DNA from 2 places in the Caballeronia sp. LZ043 genome. Region 2 is predicted to be linked to the other one. Evidence: predicted binding sites of a transcription regulator. Region 2 holds the regulator's gene; the other holds the start of a gene.

Region 1 (12,107 bases), 2.7 Mb from region 2:
CCCGCTTATGTGGCCCCGGCTCCCGTCTATGTCCGCCCGGCTGCGCCGGCGTACCGCGCGCCGTACTACCGTCATGAAGCACCGCGCTGGCACGACGGCCGTGATCAAGGTCACTGGAATCGCACCGGCTGGGATCATCGCGGCTATGGCAACAACTGGGGACATCGCGGCTAAGCACGCGGATGCCCCACTCGCGGGAGACCACTCAAGCGCGACGGGCGGCTGGACCACACCAGCCGCCCGTCTTGCATTTCGCCGGGTCCGGCGCTCAGTCCTGCGGGTAACCCGGCGAGGCCAGCTCGTCATGAACCCCGAACAGCTTGCGCAACTGATGCGCAACCCCCGCCTCGAAATTGTTGCCGATGCGCGGCACATCGGGCAGCCGCTTGATAAGGTCCGGATTGGCGTTGTTCATCATGAACGGATGCCCTGCGGTTTCGAGAAGATCGATGTCGTTCATGTTGTCGCCGAAAGCAACGCACTGCGACGGATCGACGTCGAGCCGCTCCAGCACGAAACGCAGCGCGCGGCCTTTCGAGACGTCGGAGGTCATGACTTCTAGACAATCCGGCAGCGAATAGGTGACATACAGCGAGTCGCCAAACTCGCGCTCCAGATTCGCCGCGACTTCCTTGAGATCCGCCGGCTCGCCGATGTACAGCACCTTCGCGATGTTCTCGCCGTCGTGCTCGCGCAGATCCATCACTTCATACTTAAATCCCGAATCCTGGTGAAAGACCAGCAGTTCGGGCGCATGGCGGTCGATCAGCCAGGCGTCGTCGGCGAACAGGTTCACGATGACGCGCCCATGCGTGCCCGTGAGATCCGGCTGCACGAGGCGCCGTACGGCGGCCGGGTCGAGATCGCGCGAGTAGATGCGCTGATCGCCCGGCGCATGCACGCGCGCGCCGTTCGACGTAATCAGATACGCGTCGACGCCGAGCACGTCGCGAATGCCGGCGACGTCGCGATAATGCCGTCCCGTCGCAATGACGATGGGCACGCCGCGCGCGGCCAGCGTGCGCACGGTTTCGGCGGTGAAGGGATCGAGCTGGTGGTCGCTGTTCAGAAGCGTGCCGTCGAGATCGGTTGCGATGGCCGAGTACATGCCTGCCTTTGTCGTGGGCTCAGGCGCCGGGTGCGCTGCGTACACTGCATACCTGGTTGCGCGCGCCCTGTGCGGAGCGATGAGCGGAGGGAACCTGCCGCGAAGTGCGCCATTTTATCGCGCAGTGCCGGCTGCTTCTCTGGACTCGGACGCCGCCCGGCGCGCCAGTTCAAGCGCGCCCGCAGCCGAATCCGCACTCGGCGCGCGCATCCGCTCGCGCAGATCAAGCGAAACAAACGGTTCGTATGGAACGGCGAGCCCGCCGCACAAGGCAATCGGCAAGGCGCCGTGCGGGTCGAGCGCGGCCACGAGCGCTTCGATTTCCTGGCCGGCCTGCGCGAGCAACCGTCCGGCAGCGGGATGATCGCGAAACGCAAAGACGCTGGGTGCGAGCGTGGCGTAGGCGGTCTGGTTCGCGTTGCACAGCCACACGACGAGACTGTTGCGATCCGTCGCGCCGGTTCGGGCGAGCAATTCACGAGACCAGCCGTCTTCTGCGGCACGGCCGTCGAGCACGCGCTGCAGATGAACCACTGCGCGCAGCCCGAGCCAGGCACCGCTGGCCTCGTCGCCGCTCGGAAAACCGTAGCCGCCGGCTGTGCGACACACTCCTTCCTGATCCAGCGAAGCCGCGATGCTGCCCGTGCCCAGTGCGACGATCACGCCAGGTTCGCCGCCATGTGCGCCGACCACGGTGGTGTAGGCGTCGCTCTCGACACGCAACGCGCGCACTTCGGGCGCGGCCGCGAGAAAGCCCGCGAGCCAATCGGCATTGTTCACGCCGGCGAGGCCGCAGCCGAGTGCGCAAGCACGCCAGTCGAACGGCAGCGCCGCGTTGGTGAACGCGCTACGGCATGCGTCCTCGATGGATTTCCACGCCCGCTCGACGCCGAGCCCGAGACCCGACGGGCCGCCGCTGGCGCGTGCGAGCTCAACGCCATGCGCGTCCGCGAGGATCACGCGTGTACCGCTGCCGCCGCCATCAATGCCGAGCAGGAATGCGTCCGTTGCCGTGGAGGAAGTCAAAGTCGAAATGGATTTCATGGACACCAGCTTACCGGCCGCGGCGGCCTGCGCCAATTAGCCGAATGGACGAGGTGGCGGGACGAGAACGTTCCGCTATGCTGACGCGACCTTGATGACCACCGGGAACCGCACATGGCAGACACCCAACCCGCCCGCTGCGCGTGGGCAACCACCGACGCGATGATCGACTACCACGACCATGAATGGGGCGTGCCGTCGCGCGACGACCAGCATCTGTTCGAGATGCTGGTACTCGAGGGCGCGCAGGCGGGATTGTCCTGGTCGACCATCCTCAACAAGCGCGACGGATACCGCGCCTTGTTCGCGAATTTCGACATCGGGCGCGTGGCACGCTTCACGGATGAGGACATCGAGCGGCTCGTGCAGGACGCGCGCATCGTGCGCAATCGCGCGAAGGTGACGTCAGCGGTGCTCAACGCGCGCGCGGTCCTGCAGATCCAGAAAGAGCACGGGTCGTTCGCGGAGTTCGTCTGGTCGTTTGTCGACGGCGTCACCATCGATACCCCGCGCGACGCGAAGCATCCCACGCCCGCCTCGACACCCGAGTCGGATGCCCTGAGCCGCGCCCTCAAGCAGTACGGCTGCAAGTTCGTCGGCACGACCATCTGCTATGCCTTCATGCAAGCGACCGGCATGGTCAACGATCACGCGGCCGAATGCATCGCGCGGACCTTTGCCAGAACCAGACGCAAGAGCGCGTCGCCAAGGTCGAAGTGAAGTTCAACACGCGCGGCAAGTTTTAGCTGTTTTGGCCACATTTTCGAGGGCGATTGTTCTTTGCTAGGGAAAGTCCTGATGGAAGCGTGTTTTTTTGCAGTGAAGCACGCGCGAAACCCCGAACAGCAAGGCATTTGACCGGGTTTTCCGCACTGCACGAACGTACGGTACGTGTAAAAATGGCGTCCTCGCGTGCGCTGGCGCACCTTTTTACCGGGCCGAACCGTTATAAAGACGGTGTACGGATCGTTCATCGAGTGTAGAAATCCGACGCGAGCACACAGGGCGACAGTGAGACCGAACGCCCAGGCCGGGAAAAGCGCCGTGTTCGAAGCAGTGACCGGAGGGCATCAGCGTTTTTTTATGTTGCTGGACATCGCAACAACGCCGCCGTTCCGGAGCAGCAGGTGCAGGTTCTCGAATTCAAACGCATGGCCGCTGCGCAGGGGCGCAGGGGAGAAGATCATGAAAAGCTTGAACTTCCTGACCCATCAGGAGATTTTCAACAGCGCCGTACAGCATCTGTTCATGCAGGGACAAGCCGCATTGCTCCCGCATGGCGGCGGCGCCTATCGCGGTTACTGCGGCGGCTGCCCTGTCGGCCGGTTCATCAGGCCGCGCGACTACATCACGGCGATGGAAGGCGTGCCCATCCGCTACATCGCAAAACCGCCCGAGCATGTGCCGGCCTATATGGATGTCGGTGTCGCGGCGCTCAAGCGCGCGCTGCTACGTGCGCGCATCAACGTGTTCGATCCCAATACCGTCGAATTGCTCTCTTGCCTGCAGAACGTGCACGACGTCTTCGGCAAGTGGGAATGGCGCGAGCGTCTTTCGTCGATCGCACGTCAGTTCGGGCTTTCGGCCGAACTTCTGAAAACGGCTGCCTGAGCACAGTAGGTGTAGTGATGTTGAGCCCGATGAAGATGTTGAGCCCGAAGGACATTTACGACCGCGTCAGCACGCATTTGCTGACCCAGCGCGCGGTGTCCGAAGATGACAATGGATCCTGCCGCCTGCGCAGCCCGGAAGGCCGCAAGTGCGCGATTGGTTCGCTCGTGCGTGACGATCTGTACGAGGCGGCGCTGGAAGGTGTCGGCATTTCCTACTACCGGCATGCGCAGGATGGCGAGCTGATGCGCGCGCTCTACGCGTCGAATGTGAACGCCTACGATCCCAACATCATTGATTTGCTGATCGAACTCGAACAGGTTCACGACGACGCCGACGTGGAAGAGTGGCCGCATCTGCTGGCGGCGCTCGGCAGGCGGCACGCGTTCGTCTGACGCCGGTTTCTCTCACGTACAAGCAACAAGGCGGTGCGCCCTCACGGGTCGCACCGCCTTTTTGCCATGCAAGCCGAGGAATTGCGGCTCCCCGACTTGCACGCGATGCTTAGTGCATCTTCTTCGGCAGCATCTGGCTGCGCAGGCGCTTGCGCAGACGCGCGACGGCAGCTGCCTTCTTGCGCTTGCGCGCGGTGGTCGGCTTTTCGTACGACTGGCGCTCGCGCAGTTCGGCGATGGTGCCGTTGCGCTCGATGGTGCGGCGGAAACGCCGAATCGCGACATCGAACGGCTCGTTTTCTTTGAGGACGATAGTGGTCATGTAAATCCTGGTTTGCTAAACGTATTTCTAAGCGCGCGACGACAAAATCGCCGCGCCCCGGCACTCCGATCGTCCACCGGACGCGGCGCTGGATCACACCAGACAGCCCGCCGCGACGGACACGAGCAAAGCGGCCACGGAGGCCGGAACAGAGAGAGTTGGGATTCAGCCGCCGAAGCGGCATGCGCATTCGAAGAACGACGTGAACGCGCGTTTCGGAGCCGTCCGCCGCCGGATGTTGACGTTGTCGATTTTGACTTGGTCATTCGGCTGCGAAGGCAGGAAAACGGGCACATTTCTCGATTCGGGCGCGATGTTACCAGAACAGCGCGCCGCTGCCAACACTTCGCACCGCCCAACTCCTTGATGTGACAGATTATTTCTGCCACGCACTGGCTTCGTCGAGCAGTTCGACATCTTCGCTCGACAGGACAAGGCGCGTCGCGGCCGCGAGGCTTTCCAGTTGTGCCACGGACGTGGCGCTCGCGATCGGCGCCGTGATACTTGGCCGCGCGATGAGCCACGCGAGCGAGATCGTCGCGGGTGTCGTGTCGTTGCGCTTCGCGACTTCGTCGAGTGCATCAAGGATTTTCAGGCCGCGTGCATCCAGATATTTCTCGACGCGCGAGCCGCGCGCCTTGTTCTGCGTATCCGCCTTCGAGCGGTACTTGCCCGACAGAAAGCCGCTTGCGAGCGCGTAGTAAGGCACGACTGCCACGTCATTTTTCTGCACGACCGGCTCGAGTCCGGTCTCATAGCCTTCGCGATCGTACAAGTTGTATTCCGGCTGAAGGATCTGATAGGCGGGCAGGCCCGAATCCTTCGCGACCTTCAAGACTTCCTCCAGACGCTCGCCCGTATAGTTCGACGCGCCGATCACCCTCACCTTCCCCGCCTGGATCAGCTTCTGATAGGCGTTGAGCGTCTCGTCGAGCGGGGTGGCCTCGTCATCGTGATGCGAGAAATAGACATCGATGTAATCGGTCTTCAGGCGTCGGAGCGAATCGTCGGCGGCCGCGGCGATGTTCGCCGCCGTCAGCCCCGGGCGCGTGCTGAGCTTGCCCACCTTCGTCGCGAGCACGATCTTGTGGCGCTTGCCGCTCTCCTTGAACCACTTGCCGATGATCGTCTCGGATTCACCGCCCTGATGACCTTCGACCCAGGCGGAATAAACGTCGGCGGTATCGATGAAATTAAGACCGTGGTCGACAAATGCATCGAGGATGGAAAACGACGTGCGTTCATCGGCGGTCCAGCCAAATACATTGCCGCCAAAAACTAAAGGCGCGACTTTCAATTCCGATATACCGACATTACGTGTCTGCATGAATGCTCCGAATCCGCGTGGAAGAGGGACTAAAAAGCATACGCGTGATTCGGAAGGCTTGCTGGGCGGGCCTTCGAAGGCTTTCGACACTATTCGTTACACAAATCGGTTAGCCCGGCCTTAAGTTTTTTTCGAGTGGCCCGATAACCTCAAGTAGGCGGCCGGCTATCACCGAGCGCAGGACCGCCAGGCAACAACTCGGTGCCATTAGCCAAAGCCAGATTAGTCTCCCAGGAGAGAACAAATGATCGGTATCAATAGCAATATCAACTCGCTGGTTGCTCAGCAGAACCTCAACAGCACGCAAAGCGCGCTGTCTTCGGCGATCACCCGCCTCTCGTCGGGCAAGCGCATCAACAGCGCGGCCGACGATGCAGCAGGCCAGGCAATCGCCTCGCGCATGACCTCGCAGATCAACGGTTTGAACCAAGGTGTGTCGAACGCCAACGACGGCGTCTCGATGACCCAGACGGCTGCTTCGGGCCTGTCGCAGATCTCGGACAACCTGCAACGTATTCGCCAGCTGGCCGTGCAGGCTTCGAGCGGCTCGCTCTCGTCGAGCGACCAGGCTTCGCTGCAAAAGGAAGTGACGCAGCGTATCGCTGAAGTGAACCGTATTGCTTCGCAAACGACCTACAACGGCACGAACGTGCTCGACGGCTCGGCTGGCACCGTGTCGTTCCAGGTTGGCGCGAACGTCGGCCAGACCATCGGTATCGATCTGAGCAACGGCGTGTCGGCTGCTCAACTCGGTGGCGGTCTGCCGCAGAAGGGCGCGACGATCGGCACGCTGTCGGGCCTGAGCCTGACGAGCGCGGGTGCTGCAACGACGGGTACGGCCAAGGCCGACATCACGTCGATCAACGTGCTGGCTGACGGCAAGGGCGGCTTCACGTTCACCGACCAGAACAACCAGGCGCTGTCGAGCGCGGCAACGACCGCCCTGTTCTCGGGTACGACCACCGGCACGGGCACAGCGCTCTCGCTGACGGCAAAGGGTGCGCTGGTTGGCGCCTCGACGACCCAAACGGCTGCAATCAAGGCCGCCTCGGCTGCGAACGTGCAAACGACGACGACGACGTATGCCGCCGCCGACACGAAGCTCGGCGCAACGATCGACCTCGATGCGAACGGTCTGCTTCCGGATCTGTCGGGCGCGGGCACGGGTGCAGCCACGGACATCACCGGCATCAATGTCTATGCCGATGGCAACGGCGGCTACAAGTTCAAGACGGTCGCCAACGGCACGGAAAGCGGCTCGTACCTGTCCACGGCCGACGCAAGCAAGCTCTTCACGCAAACGCCCAATGCCGGCGGTGTCGCAACCCTGACGGGCACGGCGCTGACGACGACCACCGGCGGCGCGGACCAAACGGACATCACGGCCGTTCAGAACGACGCAGCTAACGTCGCCACCGCCACCACGACCTCGCCGACGACCAAGCTCGGCAGCGTGTCGATCTCGCTCAAGGCCGATGGCACGGTCGCTGGCTCGGCAGACACGCCGGCCTACAGCAGCGTCAACATCTATGGCGACGGCGCTGGCGGCTTCACCTTCAAGGGTGTGGATGCAAACGGCGCGGAAACCGACATCAGCGCGTCGGTGACCGGTCTGTTCGACACGACCGGCGGCACGCTGACCGGCAAGGGCGCGCTTGCGGACAACGCAAACGCCACGGGCGCCGCTGACGGCATCGCTCAAGCCAATGCGCAGAACGTTCCCCCGAAGGTCTCCGACATCGACCTGACGAAGGCCAACGGCGCGAACCTGGCGATCGAATCGATCGACAACGCCCTCGACAGCGTCAACTCGATTCAAGCTGACCTCGGCGCCGCACAGAACCGTTTCTCGTCGATCGCTTCGACGCAGACGGCTCAGTCGACCAACCTGTCGTCGGCACAGTCGCAGATCACCGACGCGAACTTCGCGCAGGAAACCGCGAACCTGTCGAAGGCTCAAGTGCTGCAACAAGCTGGTATCTCGGTGCTGGCTCAAGCGAACTCGATGCCCCAGCAAGTTCTGAAGCTCCTCGGCTAAGCATCACGGCCGACGCTGTAACCGGCGCGCATCAGCCAGTACAATGCGCGCCGGAAGCAACAAAGCAGCAAAGCAGTCAGCGCAAAGGGAGCTCGTCTCCCTGTGCGCGTTTTCGGAAGATGACGACTTCCGCCTCATTCCAAACGATCGCGAAGTAATACGAGCGGAGCACACATGACCACCGTAGCCACGACATCGGGTTCCACTGTCGATCCGACCAGCGCCGTACAACAGGCCGCACAGTCGATCATCAGCGGTTCCACCAACTCGACGATGGACGTGAACTCGCTCGTCACCGCGATCGTCAACGCGAAGGTCGCAGGCCAGACCGACGCGCTCAACAACAAGAAGACCGCCGACAACACGCAGCTCACCGCGATCGGCACGCTCAAGTCCGTGCTGTCGCTGCTGCAAAGCTCGATCACGAATCTCGCCAACGGCAAGACGCTCGGCTCGTTCACCGCCACCGCCGACGGCAAGGGCCTCACCGGCAGCGCCGACACCACGGCCGTGGCCGGCAGCTACGCGGTCAACGTGCAGAACATCGCCTCGGCGCAATCGCTCACGTCCGGCACGTTCTCGACCACCGACGCGCTCGGCACCGGCTCGATCACGCTGAAGGTCGGCAACAACAGCAGCACCATCAAGCTCGACAGCAGCAACAACACGCTGTCGGGCATCGTGTCGGCGATCAACTCGGCGTCCGACAATCCCGGCGTCACCGCGACCATCGTCAACGGCTCGGACGGCGCGCACCTCGTGCTGCGCTCCACGTCGACGGGTCTCGGCAATCAGATCGGCGTCGATGTCACCGCGGACAGCAGCACCTCCGCCATCAACAAGCTTCAGGTCAGCTCGTCCACCACGACCACCGATCCGGACCCGACCGACCCGACCAAGACCATCACCGTTCCCGAACACACCACCATCAGCAGCACCAACGGCTGGACGCAATCCAGCGCGGGGGTGGACTCGCACCTGACGGTGGCCGGCACGCCGGTCACGAGTTCGAGCAACACGATCAAGGAAGCGGTGACGGGCGTCACGATGAACATCACCGCGGACTCCGTCGGCACGACGCAGACGCTCACGATCGGCCAGGACGTCACCGGCCAGAAGACCGCCATCGATGCCTTCGTCACCGCCTACAACAACTTCATCAGCACGGCGTCGTCGCTGACGTCGTTCGATTCGACCGCCAGCTCGCAAGGCGCGCTGCTCGGCGACTCGATGATGAACACCATCAAGAATACGATCTCCAGCACGATCAGCAAGGGCATCGGCGTCGGCACGGGCAAGGTGAACCTGGCGTCGATCGGCATCACGCTGCAGCCGGACGGCACGCTTTCGACCGACGAAGACGCGCTCACCAACGCGCTCACCAACAGCAGCGGCACGGTCGCCTCGCTCTTCAACACGACCGACGGCGTGGCCGCGCAGTTGAACACGAGCCTGACGGCGTTCCTGCAGACCGGCGGCATCATCGACACGCGCACGACCGCGCTCAACGACGACCTGACCAGCATCGCCGATCAGCAGACGCAGCTCACCGCGTACACCGCGCAGCTGACCACCTCGTACAACGACCAGTTCACGGCGCTCAACTCGTTGATGTCGTCGATGGCCACGCAGTCGAGCTATCTGACCGCCCTCTTCGGCGGCACCAACAGCGCCGGCGCGCTGGCCACCAACAAGAGCTAAGGACCGGACATGAACCAGCACGAACTGATTCAGGAAGCCTGGTCGCTGACCGAGGCCATCGAAACGGCAGTGGGCAACGAAGACTGGGCGCGCGCCGCCGAGCTGACCGAAGCGCGCGCACCGCTCGTCATGGCGCTGCGGGCCGAGCAGCCGGCGGAGTCGCTCGCGGTCATCCGCAAGATCCAGGCGAGCATCGATGCTGTTGCATCGCGCGCGCAGATGGCGCAGACGGCGCTCGCCGCGAACTATCGCCGTTCGATGGACGGCGCCAAGGCCGCAAGCCGCTATCAACAAGCCGCGCGCTTCTAAAGTTTTCAGCTGCCGCGCCGATAACACAAGAACAACAAGAACAACGCGCCGATGTCGGGCGCGCTGCTTCGCTCTTGATGCCCGCCTCGCGCGGGCATTCTTATTTGTGGCGGGGCTTGAGCTGTCGGGCTTTATCGACCCAGCGTCAGCGCCAGATAGGCCGCATACAGCACGCCGTTCCCGAGCAGCGCCCACAGCACCACGCCATTCGGCTTCGCATTGAAGCGCAGCCACGCCGCCGCCGCCAGCGTGATCAACACGCCGGTCAGCACTTCGACACGCGGTTCCCACGGCGTCAGCATGATGCCGATCGCGGGCAGCAAGGTGCCCTGGAACACCATCGCGCCCGTGATGTTGCCGAACGCGAGCGTGTCCTTCCCTCTGCGCGCCCACAGGATGCTGTTCACCTTCTCGGGCAATTCGGTGGCGATCGGAATGATGATCAGCGACAGCAGCAGCGCGGAGATTCCAAGCGCCTGCGACACCCCTTCGACGCCGTGAATGAAGCCCTTCGCGCCGCCCACCAGCAACACGATGCCGACCAGGAACTGCAGCATGATGCTGCCCATGGACGTCTTCAATCCCAGGCGCGAAGCGAACAGCGCCTCAGGCGCTTCGGTGCCGTGTCCGCTTTCGACCAGGTTCGCCGAGGCCCTGAACGTCGAGATGACATACATGACGTATAGCCCGACGAGGCCCGCCGCGAACATCGCTCGCACGGGCCATGCGTGATGCGGGATGAACATCGCCGCGCACGCGATCAAAAACGCAAACAGGAAGAAGTTGAGATCCCGCGTGAAGCCGCTGCGCTCCGGCACGATCCGTCCTTGCAAGCCGCGCGACTTGAGCACCGCAATCGTCATCAGGCAGGTGGAGAGCGTTGCGAGCATCAGCGGCGCACCGAGAATCGCGCCGACGCCGATTTCCTCGTTGACCGCGCGACTGGGCGTGCCGCCGAGCAAGGCGATGATCGGCACCGTGGTTTCGGGCAGCGCGGTGCCGACGGCAGCGAACAGCGAGCCGGTCACGCCTTCGGAAATGCCGAGCCGCTCGCCGAGATGTTCGAGCGCGTTGGTGAAGAGTTCGGACGCGATCAGGATGATCGCGAGCATCAGTGCGAGTTCGATGAAGAGCATCGTCATGCGGCACCTCGCATGAAGCAATGCGACGAACGCGGCGGAAGCGCCGAAAGACGCGTGAGAAGGAGACGTTGTAGTTGTAGGGACACGATCTTTCCACGGCCGGACGCTGAGCGAACCACGATGCACCACGCGCCGTCCGGCCAGGAACGACGCAGTGCATCGATGGTCTCGCCAAACCGGTCCGGTCGAACGCGCCACGGCAGCAGGGCCGAGGATGTTGACGCGTTCTCCTTCGCGCACGAAGGAAGGCTACTCCCCAAAGACGGCGCAAGTGTAGCCCGATGCCTCCGGTTTCGGCAAGCCGCGCCTTCTCGCCTGGCTCATGGCAGGAATATGCGTATGCGGATCGAATCGTTGTCGATGCAACGAGCATTCGCTATGCTGGCCGCGCCGGGCGCGCTGCTTGCTGCGCCTGCCGACCGTCATCGGACCTGATCCGCCAACAAGAACGAAACGCCGTGTGACCATCGGGTCACGGGAGATCTCATGCGCCTGACACTCGTCGCCGCCGCTGCCGCGGCCATCCTGCTCGCCGCGCCGGGCATCGCGCTGTCCAAGCCGCTCACCATCTGCACCGAAGCGAGCCCGGACGGCTTCGACGTCGTGCAGTTCAATTCGCTCGTGACCACCAACGCTTCCGCCGATGTCATCTTCAACACGCTCGTCGCCTACGACGAAGCCGCGAAGAAGGTCGCGCCCGCGCTCGCCGAGAAGTGGGACGTGAGCAGCGACGGCCTCACGTACACCTTCCATCTGCGTCCGAACGTGCAGTTCCAGACGACCGAGTGGTTCAAGCCGACGCGGGCGCTCGACGCCGACGACGTCGTGTTCACCTTCTCGCGCATGCTCGACGACAGCAACCCGTGGCACAAGGTCGCGGGCGCAAGCGGCTTTCCGCATGCGCAGTCGATGGGCCTCGTGAAGCTCATCAAGGCCGTGACGAAGGTTGATGACCACACCGTGAAATTCGAACTCAACGAGCCCAACGCCACCTTCGTGCCGATCCTCACGATGGGTTTCGCCTCCATCTATTCGGCCGAATACGCCGACAAGCTGCTGAAGGCGAACCAGCAGACCGACCTGAACAGCAAGCCGGTGGGCACCGGTCCG
Region 2 (12,107 bases):
CTGCGGCCGACGAAGTCGCGCTCGCTTTTGAGATCGACCGTCCAGGCGAGGCCGGCGTCGAGCGGCGAGACGGTGTCGTCCATGTCCTGGCCGTAGAGATTCATGCCGGCTTCCAGGCGCAACGTGTCGCGCGCGCCGAGCCCGGCGGGCTTCACGCCGGCATCGCGCAGCGCGTTCCACAGGGCTTCGACGTGCGTCGCGGGCACGACGATCTCGAAACCGTCTTCACCGGTATAGCCGGTGCGCGCGAGCATGACTTCGCCGAATGCCGTCGACGGAAAGCGGACCGCGTTGAACGGCTTGATCGATTCGGTTTGTGCGCGGGCATCAGGCAGCACGTGCCAGACTTTTTCGCGGGCGTTCGGACCCTGCACGGCGATGATCGCCAGATCGCGGCGCGGCGTGATGGAGAGGTTGAACTCGCCTGCGGCGTTCAGTTGCCCGAACCAGGCGATGTCCTTCTCGGCGGTGCTCGCATTCACGACGACGCGAAAGCTCGTCTCGGAGAAGTAATAGACGATCAGGTCGTCGATGACGCCGCCGTCGCCGTTGAGCAGGCAGGAATAGAGTGCGCGGCCGGGTGTCGTGAGTTTGTCGACGTTGTTGGCGAGGGCGTACTTGAAGAAGTCGCGGACGGCTTCGCCCTCGAAATCGACGACGCGCATGTGGGAGACGTCGAACATGCCGGCATCGGTGCGGATGGCGCGATGCTCGTCGATCTGCGAACCGTAGTTGACGGGCATGTCCCAGCCGCCGAAATCGACCATGCGCGCGTTCAGCGCGAGATGGGCGGCGTGCAGGGGCGTGTGTTGAAGGTCGGTCATCGGGGCCTCGGTTCGCGAAACAAAAAAGGCCACGCAGCGCACTATTCGCCTGCCGGATGAGCCTTTCGTGCTGTCGAACAGCGCGCAAGGCTTATGCCGCGACGATTGCGATGCGTGACCCCTCTGTCCTCGGTACCTGAGAGATTGCGCGAACCGTGCACGGTCGTGCTGCGGTTCATCGCGCGCCCCTTCGGTGGGCAACTGGCTTCGCTATAGAAGCCGCTGCCGCTCTCCAGAGTGCGAGGAAATGATTCCTCGACGCCGTCGGTCCTTTTGCCTGAGAGTTTGCGGGTATGCCCCTTCGGCGGCGCGGCGACACTGCCTGAGCAGCGGCCACGCGCTCTCCCGACGCGTGCGGCAGAATTTACGCGACCGAATTGGGGTTGTCAAACTGATCCGGGGGCGGAATGGGTGGGGGCGGACATTTGGGGGCGCATCAGGATGGCGCTCGGCCGTTGGGGCGACGCAGGCGCCGCTGCCGATCAGGAAACGGCGGCCTGAGTGCGTTCGACGTGCGCCCGGAAAGCGTCTGCCCGAGGGACAAACGCACGGCAATTTGCCAGAAGGTCCGTGGCCTGAGACTGTGTGAACGATTCAGCGAGCCGATAGTCCGCATCTGTCCTCACGCGCTTGAGATCGATCAGTGAATAGGCCAGCGATCGTCCTTTCATGCCGCCTGCCTTGAGTCGCTCAGTGAGCTTGACGTGCCCACCACAAAGCTGCGGATTGGGGGGCAGGCAATGATCCGCCACGACGAGCGCCTTGTGGTAGGCGGCGTAATAAGCGCGCGAGGCGCCCGCGCGCCATTCACATTCGTGACTGCCCGCCGACAACTGTTCCGCCAGCGTCAATAGATCATCGACTTCGATACTCACCGTTCAACCTCGATGGACAAACCTGCCGGTATATAGGACGCAAATGGGCGGCACGCGAAAGTGATGGCTTCAGGATGAGCGTTCTCGAAGCGTTCGGTCAACGTGTCCGCTATCGCGCAATTCACGCTGGCGCAACGGCTTGCGGATTGATCGACGAAGAGCTCGTATCGCATGGAATGGTCCGGATAAACCACGACGGTGGTTTGTCTTATGACACAGTCTTCCTCGCAGATGGCCGCGATGGCCGATTCCAACAGAGCCAGGCGTAGCTCGATGCCGACATTACTTTTCTGAAGCCGCTCGACAATTCCCTCGATGGATACAAAAAATGCATCGACTTCAGTGAGTGCGCTGTGATTTTCCTGAGCAAGAACGATCCTTGCCGCATCTTCGAAATGCAATGCTCCGAAAAGCACACGCGCAGCATTCACCTTGAACCGAGCGTCATCGCCTGCGTTCGCGACTACCCGGCGCGCATAATTGACAGCGAGACGCGGCATGCCGACATTGTTCAAGAGCGAGGCCGCATTGCCCAGAATCATCACATCGTGTTTCGCGAGTGCCTGAGCGGCTTCGATACACCGTATGCACTGGCTCCGGTCGCCGCGCAGAAATGCGGCAAATGCCAGAATCAGCCAGCACATTTCCCGCTGCTGCGCACCCCTTTCAAGAAGCGCTTGGGCATCTCGCTCAATACGCCTTATCCGGAAAGCATTGCCATTCGTCGTGATCGTCATGTCGATCACTTCGCTGAGCCATTCCGTCGTGGCGAGTTTTGGAAGATTCAAGGACGACTGCTCCGGATTTCCGATTCATGATCTGCGCTGATACTAGCAGCGCAATCGAACCAAACCGCCATCTCGAAAAAAATCAGAAATAACGCCTGCCGGAATACACGAAAGGCGCGAAGCAGGCAGCAATGCCGCCCGTTTCACGCCTTTCGATTATCCCCCGCCCTCACGCCCTCACAAACGCCACGCTCCGCCCTTCGCGATCGCTCTGCATCGCCAGCTCGATGATCGTCATCGTATCCACCGCGTCCTGCGGCGATACGGGGAACGGCTTGCCATCCTGGATTGACGCCGCCAGCGCCCGGTAGAACTCGATGTACGCGCCATCCTTCGTTGCGAATTCATGGCGCAGATCGTGATCGCCGTCCACTTCGCGCAGCAGGCCCGGTGGGTTCTTGCCGAACTCCGGATTGCCCGGCCGCATGCCGGCCCGCAATTGATCTTCCTGCGTATCCAGCCCGCTCTTCACGTAGCTGCCGCGCGTGCCGTGAACCGCAAAACGCGGCGGCTCGAGCGCCGCGAGCGCGCTTGCGTGCAGGATCACTTGCTTGTCGTCGTAGCCGAGCACGAGATGTACGTAATCCGGTGCATGCGCGTGATCGCGATGCGTCTTGACGAACGCCGTCACCGTCTCCGGTGCGCCGAACAAGGTCAGCGCCTGGTCGATCAAATGCGGCCCCAGATCGAACAGCAGACCGCCGCCGCGCGCCGCTTCCTCGCGCCAGCGTTGCGGAACCTTGGGGCGGAAGCGGTCGAAGTGCGATTCGTAGTGCGCGATGCGCCCGAGCCGCCCGCTTTCGATCAAGCCGCGCAACGTCATGAAATCGCCGTCCCAGCGGCGATTGTGGAACGGGGCGAACAGCAGCCCCTTCTGGCGGGCAAGATCGGCAAGCGTGCGGGCATCGGCGGCGCTGAGCGTGACGGGTTTGTCGACCACCACATGCTTGCCCGCCGACAGCGCGCGGTGCGCGAGGTCGAAGTGCGTGTCGTTCGGCGTCGCGATGACGACGCACTGAAGGCCCGGAACGGCCAGCAGCGCGTCGAGGTCCGCCACGATTTGCGCGTCGGGATAGTCGGCCTGTGCGCGCTCGGCCTGGCTGGTCGCGATGGCGGTCACTTCGGCGCGGCCGCAATGCTCGATGACGGGCGCGTGAAACGTCGCGCCGGCGAGGCCATAGCCCATTACGCCGACTTTCAGTGCTGAACTCATGCGGGCATCCTGTCGTGGAAAGCGGTTTGATATTGTGGCACGCCCGCAGCCCGTGCTTCACGCCCTCCGACCGTAAGCAGGGCCGGAACCGGGCGCTTGGCATCGTGTTAACATCGCGCACTCCTTCATGCGGCGGCTGCATGCCGCGCGCCTCAGAATCCAAAGCCCAGAACGATGTCCGCAGGTCTGAACGCCGCGCAAAACGAAGCCGTGCGCTATCTCGATGGTCCCTGTCTCGTGCTCGCCGGCGCAGGCAGCGGCAAGACACGCGTGATCACGCAGAAGATCGCGCATCTGATCGAGGGGCGCGGCTTCGAGCCGAGGCACATCGCCGCGCTCACGTTCACGAACAAAGCCGCGCTCGAAATGCGCGAGCGCACCGCCAAGCTGCTCGAAGGCAAGACGCTCACGGCACCGGGCAAGGAAGGCCGCCGGATTCCTGTCAATCAGTTGACCATCTGCACGTTTCACTCGCTCGGCGTACAGATCATGCGGCAGGAGGCGGAGCACGTCGGCCTGAAGCCGCAGTTCTCGATCATGGACTCCGACGATTGTTTCGGCATGGTCCAGGAGCAGCTCGGCACCACGGACAAGGGGCTGATCCGCAAGATCCAATCGATCATCTCGCTGTGGAAGAACGCGATGGTGTCGCCCGATCAGGCGTCGGTGCTCGCCAGCAACGAGGATGAACATCAGGCAGCGATTGTCTATCGCAGCTACGCGGCCACGCTGCATGCCTATCAGGCGCTCGATTTCGACGATCTGATCCTGCGCCCGGCGCAACTGTTCGCGCAGAACGAGCAGGTGCGCGACAAGTGGCAGAACCGTCTGCGCTACCTGCTGATCGACGAGTACCAGGACACCAACACCTGCCAGTACGAACTGGTGAAGCTGCTGGCCGGACCGCGCGCCGCGTTCACGGCCGTGGGCGACGACGATCAGGCCATCTACGGCTGGCGCGGCGCGACGATCGAGAATCTCGCGCAGCTCGGCAAGGACTTTCCGAAGCTGCACGTCATCAAGCTGGAGCAGAACTATCGCTCGACGGTGCGCATCCTGACCGCGGCGAACAACGTCATCGCCAACAATCCGAAACTGTTCGAGAAGAAGTTGTGGTCCGAGCACGGCATGGGCGACACGATCACCGTCACCGGCTGCAACGACGAAGAGCATGAGGCGGAATCCGTCGTGTTCCGGCTCTCGGCGCACAAGTTCGAGCGACGCACGCAGTTCCGCGATTACGCGATTCTCTATCGCGGCAACTTCCAGGCGCGCATCTTCGAACAGGTGCTGCGCCGTGAACGCATTCCGTATGTGCTGTCGGGCGGGCAATCGTTCTTCGACAAGGCCGAGATCAAGGATCTGATCGCGTATCTGCGGCTGATCGCGAATCCCGACGACGATCCTGCGTTCATCCGCGCGATCACGACGCCGCGCCGGGGCGTCGGCAACACGACGCTCGAAGCGCTCGGGGCGTTCGCGGGCGCGGCGAAGGTGTCGCTGTTCGAGGCCGTGTTCATGGGCGGCATCGAGGCGCGTCTGTCGGCGCGGCAGGTCGAGCCGCTGCGCACGTTCTGCGAGTGGATACGCCGGCTGTCCGACCGCGCCGCGCGCGATCCGGCCAGCGAAGTCCTCGATGACATGATGGAGGCCATTCACTACGAGTCGTATCTCTACGATGCCTACGATGAACGGCAGGCGCAGTCGAAGTGGCAGAACGTGCTCGAGTTCCTCGAATGGCTGAAGCGCAAGGGCACCAAGCCCGAAGCCGCGCCGGGCACGGAGCAGACCGGCTTCGACACCGCCGACGGTCTCGCCGACGAAGGCAAGAACCTGCTCGGACTGATCCAGACCGTCGCGCTGATGTCGATGCTCGAAGGCAAGGAAGAGGATCCGGATGCGGTGCGCCTGTCGACGGTGCATGCGTCGAAGGGGCTGGAGTATCCGCACGTGTTCCTGGTGGGTGTCGAGGAAGGCATCATGCCGCATCGCGGCGGCTCGGACGAAGACACGCCCGTCGATGATGCGCGCATCGAGGAAGAACGCCGTTTGATGTATGTCGCGATCACGCGGGCGCAGCGCAGCCTGCATCTGAACTGGTGCAAGAAACGCAAGCGGGCGCGGGAGACGGTGGTGTGCGAACCGTCGCGCTTCATTCCCGAGATGCTGCTCGACGACGCGCCGCCGCCGACTGCCGATGAAGCGCCGCTGTCGCCGAAGGACCGGATGGCGATGCTCAAGGCGATGCTGCAGAAGAGCTGATCGCCGCTGTCGGGTTCATTCAGTGCATTCGAAAAAAACCCTGCGACACTCGCGTGCGCAGGGTTCTTTGCTTTGCGGCCTGGCCTCTTACTTCGACGCGTTCACCATGTAGTCGACGGCGGCCTTGACATCGGCGTCCGGCGCATTCGATCCGCCCTTCGGCGGCATCGCGCCCTTGCCGTGCAGCGCGTAGTTGTAGACGGTGTCCATCGGCTCTTTCAGACGCGGCGCCCAGGCAGCCTTGTCGCCGAACTTCGGGGCGCCGAGCACGCCGGCCGCGTGACACGCCTGGCAGACCTGCTCGTAGAGCGCCTTGCCGGCTTGCGCGGCGTCGGCGCTTTGGGCGCCCGCGGCCGGAGCCGGCGCGGCCTGCGGTACCGACGCCAACGCGGCGACGGCGGCTGCGGCCTGTGCGTTGTCGTTGGAACTCGCGGCCGCCGGTGCGGAAGCAGCGCCGGCTGCGCTTGCCGCGGCGCCCGGCGCCGGTTGCGCGGGTTCCGCGAACTTGGCGCCGCCGTTGTTTGCCATGTAGACGACAGCGCGCGCGATTTCGAAGTCGCTGTAGTCGTCGGGATTCGTGCCGCCGCGGGCGGGCATCGCGCCCTTGCCGTTGAGCGCGTTGTGCAGCAGCGTGTCGTAGCCTTCGCTGATGCGCGGCGCCCACGCGCCGGCATCGCCGAACTTGGGCGCGCCGGCGGTGCCGGCGGCGTGACAGGCGGAGCAGACGGCCTTGAAGACTTCCTCGCCGGTTTTGTAGACGCGCGGGGCATTGGCGTCGCGGACATCGACCTGGGCGGCGGGCGCGATGCGCTCCTTCACGGAGGCTTCGATATCGGTGCCTGCGCCGGTGCGCGTCGAGTTGTTCACATAGACGGCGAGCAGAATGATGATGGCGACTGGAATGCCGAATCCCGCAATGATCGCGACGATGAGTTGACCAGGCGTCTTGATCGGGGCTCCGTGGGGTGCTTCGCTCATGCTTGTCTCGTCTCCCGTTTTTTGGTGTGAGTCGGTTCAGTGACAGCGTGACAGCTACCGCATGCATTGCCTTGGCGCTCAGACCGTGCGCCGAGACAAGCCGTGGGGAAAGGCTCGGTCGATTATAGACGGAACGTTTGGACGGCGGCACAGGGCAGCAGCACGACCGGACGGGCGTTTACCCGAATCGTGTGATGCTTGTGGCGCACGCGGGCATTGAGATTGCACCGCCGCGCGATGGACGGAGTCATGGAAAACAGGTATCCTCTCGGATTCGCGTGGGCCTTGCAGCTGGCTTTCTTTGAGCCGCTTGCCTTGTTACCTTGTCAAATAAGCAGCCCACCGCCGATGCGCCCGTAGCTCAATGGATAGAGTACTGCCCTCCGAAGGCAGGGGTTGCTGGTTCGATCCCAGCCGGGCGCACCAATCTCAAGCCCCCCGCTACCCCCCACCCGTCGTCCCCCATCCGAACTCCAGTTCCGCCAGCCATCTCCGGTAAGCCACCGACATCCGGTCGCACTTCTGATGCAACTCCGCATCGAGTTCCAGCGGCAAGCGCTTCGGCCATTGCGATTCGACGATCGGCGTGTCCTGCAGCAGGATCTCCATATTGAAGTCATAAAGCTCCCGATCGCTGTGCGTCGAGTCGTCTTCATGAACGGAGACGAGCCACGCCCGCGTTTCCGTCTCCGACACCGGCGACGCCACCAGCATGATGTGCAGCGCGCCCTGCCCGCCGGCGGCCATCTTCGTGAGGCTCGCAATCAACGGCCGCCTGACGCGATACACATAGTCGATCATCGCGCCGTCGTCCTGCCCCGGCATGCCGGCTGGTTGCCAGTAACGGCACTGCCGCGCTTCGAGACCGCCATCGACCGGAACGACTTCGTAATCGGGCACCTCGGTATGCGCCTGCTCGCCCAGAATCCCCGCGTGCACGAAAGAGAAATGGGCCATGTCGAGAAAATTCTCGACCACTCTCGGCGCCGATGACCTCACCGTCTGCGGTGCGAGATTGATGCGACGCCCGCCGGGCACATCGGCATCCGGATAAAAATCGAGCGCATACTCGGGCTCGCCGAAACACATCCAGACCACGCCGTACTTTTCGTCGCTGACAAAGGTCGTCGCGCAGGCGCGTTTCGGCGGACGCAGTGCGGGATTCGACGGGATATGCAGACACTGCCCCTCGATGTCATACCGCCAGCCGTGATAGGGACACGTGATCCAGTCGCGCGATACCGATCCGAGCGACAGTTGCGCCCCGCGATGCGGACAGTAGTCGCGCCACACATGCGCCGCGCCGAGACTGTCCCGCCACACGACGATGCGCTCATCCGCGACGATGAATCCTCGCGCCCCGCCCTCCGGCACGTCCTCACTGTTGCAGACCGCCAGCCATTCGCCTTGCAGGGAAGAAGCGTTGTTGTGCATTGTCATCAGCCGTAAGCAGGAAGACCGGGAAGAGTCAAAGAGTCCGCATTCGCCCCAACCGATCCTGCAGCGAGATCGCAAAAAGTAGCAGAATAGCGGGTCGCGCGACGGTGCAACCCGATGCACACCTTCACAGCGCCTCCCGCGACCGGGCCGCACATACGAGACAGCAGCACACCATAACAGCAAGAAATCACCAGCCAGGGGTTCATATGGAGCAGGCGCATCAACCGGCACGCCGGATCCAGGCTTTCATCGGGTCCGGGCACCGGAGTCCCGAACGGGAGCAGGCCACGCTTCGTGTCTGGATGGGAACAGCGGTGCTGCTCGCGTATGGCCTCTTCGCTTTGTGGCGCCCGTCGCACGATGCGTCGATGGTCGTGCGGCTCGTCGCCCTCTATGTGTCTTACGGCGCCCTGACGCTATTGGTCGTGAGCCGCGCGAGCGCCATGTCCGGAACGCGCCTGACGCTCACGACCATCGCCGATCAGGCCTTGCTCGGACTCGCGCTCGCGGCTGGCGGCGCCAGCGCGCTGCCGCTCATCTGGGTGATGTTCTGGTTCCTGATCGGCTCGGGATGCCGGTATGGCAAGCGCACGCTCGCGGTGTCCTGTACGACGGCGCTCATCGTGGTGATCGCGCTCGGCCTCGGGCAACCTTGGTGGCATGCCAACCTGCCGGCCGCGATCGGCCTGGGATTGAGCGTGCTGGGGGCTTCGGTGTATCTGAGCGTGCTCGTCGACCGGCTCGGCAAGCTCAATCTGGATCTCGCGCGCCAGGCGTCCACCGATCCGCTCACCGGCCTCTCGAATCGCTATGCGCTGGAGAAGATCGTCAATCGGGCGATGGCCGCGCCACCAACCAGCCAGGACGGCCACGACGCCGATGACGCCACCGCCCTGCTGCTGATCGACCTCGACGGTTTCAAGGAAGTGAACGACACCTACGGACACGCCGTCGGCGATGTGCTGCTGCAATCGTTCGCGCATCAACTCGAGGCGCGCCTGCGCAGGACCGATACCATCGCCCGGCTCGGCGGCGACGAATTCGTCGTGCTCGCGCATCAGGTGCGGGACCGCTCGGCGGTGCTCGCCGTGGCCGACAGCATCCACTCGGCGCTCGCCGCCATCACGTCGGTGCAGGAGCGGGCGGTATCGGTATCGGCGAGCATCGGCGCCTGCCTGCTGTCCGGCGCGACGATCGCGCGCCCGTCCGACATGAACACCGTGCTGCGCGCCGCCGACCGCGCCATGTATCGCGCCAAGAGTCTGGGCGCCGGCAAGACCGTGTTCGCCGAAACCCACGATTTCGAAACCAGCTAAACAAATGGCCCGCATCGCTGCGGGCCATTCGTCTCATGCGTCACGCGTCGAACGTCAGACTTACGCTTCGGCGCCGGTCCACGCCTGCTCGCGCAGCTTCGTGCGCAGACGCGCCACGGCCTGGCTGTGCAGCTGGCACACGCGCGACTCGCTCACTTCCATTACCGCGCCAATCTCGCGCAGGTTCAGGCCGCGCTCGTAGTACAGGCTCATCAGCAGCTTCTCGCGTTCCGGCAGCCGGTCGATGGCTTCGATCAGCGCGCCGCGCAGGCTGTCGTCCATCAGCGCGGACAGCGGATCCGAACGGTCGACGCAATAGCGGTCGAGGAACGGCTCGTCATCGGCGGAACGGTCGAAGTCTTCGTAATAGATCAGCTGCGCGCCGTGCAGGTCCTGCAACATCGACTGATATTCGTCGAGCGGCATCTTCATGTGTTCGGCGATCTCGGTCTCGCTGGCGGACCGGCCGAGGTTCTGCTCGACCTTGTGCACCGCCGATTCCACTTCGCGCGACGTCTTGCGCATGCTGCGCGGCAGCCAGTCGTTGGCGCGCAGCTCGTCGAGCATCGCGCCGCGAATCCGCTGGCTCGCATACGTCTCGAACTGCGCGCCCTGGTCTTCCTTGTAGCGGCCGGCCGCGTCCAGCAAGCCGATCATGCCGGCCTGGATGAGATCGTCGAGATCGACGCTCGCCGGCATCTTGGCGACGAGCTGAAGCCCCAGCCGGCGAACGAGCGGTGCATATTTCGTCAGCGTTTCGGACTGTGAGAGTTTGCCTTGGGCGTTATACATCTTGGTCACCTATCTTGATCACATCGACGCCGTGCTGCTCATGGCCATTTCGTGAAGCGCGGCCGCACGATGCGCCGTCTCCCGTCCGCCCTGCTCAGAGTCGCCAACCGGAATTCGCGCGTCCGCCTGGCCGTTCGCCGCACGCGCATACGGCGCGGGGCGCATCGGCCAGTGCAGGAGCTCCGCCGCAATCGCGCGGTAGTCGCGTGCCGCGGCCGTGGCCGGGAATGCTTCGACAGCGCAGCGTGAGAGTTCCTTTGCCCGAGCGACGCGCGCATCCTCGGACACATATCCCGCCTGCACCAGCGACACAGCCAGATACCGGCTTGCGACGCCCGACAGGTTGTCGAACGCGACCGCCGCATCGGCCGGGTTCTGCACGTGATTGATCAGCACGCGGAACTGGCCGATCGCATGGGCGTAGTGCAGACGCTTCATGCACGCATACGCCTCGGTGATCGCCGACGCGGCCACCCGCGTCACGACGAGAAAGTCATGCGCCTGCGCCGCGAGCGACGAGAGCGCGCCATACCGGTCCAGCTGCGCGTCGATCAGCACGATGTCCGCCGGACCGTCCAGCAACGCACGGCATTGCGCGGCGTCATGGCTGATGCGTTCATCACGCGGCGCCGCGAGCAGCGAAAAGCCGAACGGCGTGCGCCCGGCGGCCTCCGCGAGCGTGCTGCGGCCCGTCATCACCGCGGCAGCCGCGCCTGCATCCTCGATGCCGGTGAGTCGGCTGGCCGACGCCGCGTTGCGGTGCTCGTCGATCACAAGCACATCCTTGCCATGTACCGACAGCGCCGCGCCGAGATTCACCACCGTCGACGTGCAACCGATTCCCGCCGGGCCGCCCACGACCGCCACCACACGCGAGCCAGCTCGCGTGAGGAGCCGTCGCAGACCTTCTGCCTGGTCGAGCACGAACTTATCCAAAGTGCACCCCATGCATGTCGGTCGAGGCACGCGCGGACAGCGCGGAGAGCAGCGCGGGGACTTCTTCTTCGTTCGGCACGAACGGCGAGCCGTCGCGCGGAATGCAGAACGCGCTCTTGATGAGAAAACGCTTGGTCGCGACGTACAGGTTCTCCGGCACTTTCTGTCCGGTCGAGACGTAATGCACCGGCAGCTTGTAGCGGATCACCGTGTCGAGCACGCCGCCGAGATTGGTGGCTTCATCGAGCTTGGTCAGGATGCAGCCCGCGAGCGGCGGCTGGTCCGGCGCGCTCTTGTAGGCCTGCACGACTTCGTTCAGCGTGTCGCCGTGGCTCGTCGCGTTGAGCAGCAGGATGCGCTGCACCGGATGGCCCGCGCCGCACAGCATCGCAATCTGGTCGGAGACCATGCGGTCGCGCTGGCTCATGCCGATCGTGTCGATCAGCACGATATGTTTGTTACGCAGTTCGGACAGCGCCAGTTGCAGGTCGGCGCCGTCCTTCACCGCGTGCACCGACACGCCCAGGATCTTGCCGAAGATGCGCAGTTGCTCGTGCGCGCCGATCCGGTAGCTGTCGGTCGTGAGCAGCGCGACCTTGCTGGCGCCGAAGCGCATCACGCAGCGCGCCGCAAGCTTCGCCGTGGTGGTCGTCTTGCCGACGCCCGTCGGGCCCATCAGTGCG

The links. Region 2 encodes FliA, which starts transcription of late flagellar genes. Its sites were predicted from a motif close to CTAAAGTTTNNNNNNNNNNNGCCGNTA; they were not measured.
Region 1: a site for FliA is predicted at 5,927-5,953, ahead of QCE64_RS00485 (flagellin). Genes of this name have one in related genera too.

What each region holds. Positions count from the first base shown of each region.
Region 1 covers NZ_JARUXT010000001.1:96,529-108,635, reverse strand. The annotation lists gene QCE64_RS00525 (hypothetical protein) at 1-174, shown strand, start outside; gene QCE64_RS00520 (Cof-type HAD-IIB family hydrolase) at 269-1,108, opposite strand; gene QCE64_RS00515 (BadF/BadG/BcrA/BcrD ATPase family protein) at 1,223-2,152, opposite strand; gene QCE64_RS00510 (DNA-3-methyladenine glycosylase I) at 2,267-2,872, shown strand; gene QCE64_RS00505 (hypothetical protein) at 3,338-3,763, shown strand; gene QCE64_RS00500 (hypothetical protein) at 3,793-4,158, shown strand; gene rpsU (30S ribosomal protein S21) at 4,268-4,480, opposite strand; gene QCE64_RS00490 (aldo/keto reductase) at 4,857-5,807, opposite strand; gene QCE64_RS00485 (flagellin) at 6,052-7,845, shown strand; gene fliD (flagellar filament capping protein FliD) at 8,020-9,546, shown strand; gene QCE64_RS00475 (flagellar protein FliT) at 9,556-9,855, shown strand; gene QCE64_RS00470 (sodium:calcium antiporter) at 9,987-10,997, opposite strand; yybP-ykoY riboswitch at 11,095-11,272, opposite strand; gene QCE64_RS00465 (ABC transporter substrate-binding protein) at 11,484-12,107, shown strand, end outside.
Region 2 covers NZ_JARUXT010000001.1:2,760,061-2,772,167, forward strand. The annotation lists gene gcvT (glycine cleavage system aminomethyltransferase GcvT) at 1-824, opposite strand, end outside; glycine riboswitch at 938-1,070, opposite strand; glycine riboswitch at 1,080-1,182, opposite strand; gene QCE64_RS12665 (hypothetical protein) at 1,307-1,699, opposite strand; gene QCE64_RS12670 (hypothetical protein) at 1,696-2,487, opposite strand; gene QCE64_RS12675 (oxidoreductase) at 2,657-3,700, opposite strand; gene QCE64_RS12680 (UvrD-helicase domain-containing protein) at 3,875-5,962, shown strand; gene QCE64_RS12685 (c-type cytochrome) at 6,050-6,940, opposite strand; tRNA gene QCE64_RS12690 (tRNA-Arg) at 7,291-7,366, shown strand; gene QCE64_RS12695 (aromatic ring-hydroxylating dioxygenase subunit alpha) at 7,382-8,374, opposite strand; gene QCE64_RS12700 (GGDEF domain-containing protein) at 8,683-9,696, shown strand; gene QCE64_RS12705 (RNA polymerase sigma factor FliA) at 9,757-10,488, opposite strand; gene QCE64_RS12710 (MinD/ParA family protein) at 10,507-11,424, opposite strand; gene flhF (flagellar biosynthesis protein FlhF) at 11,417-12,107, opposite strand, start outside.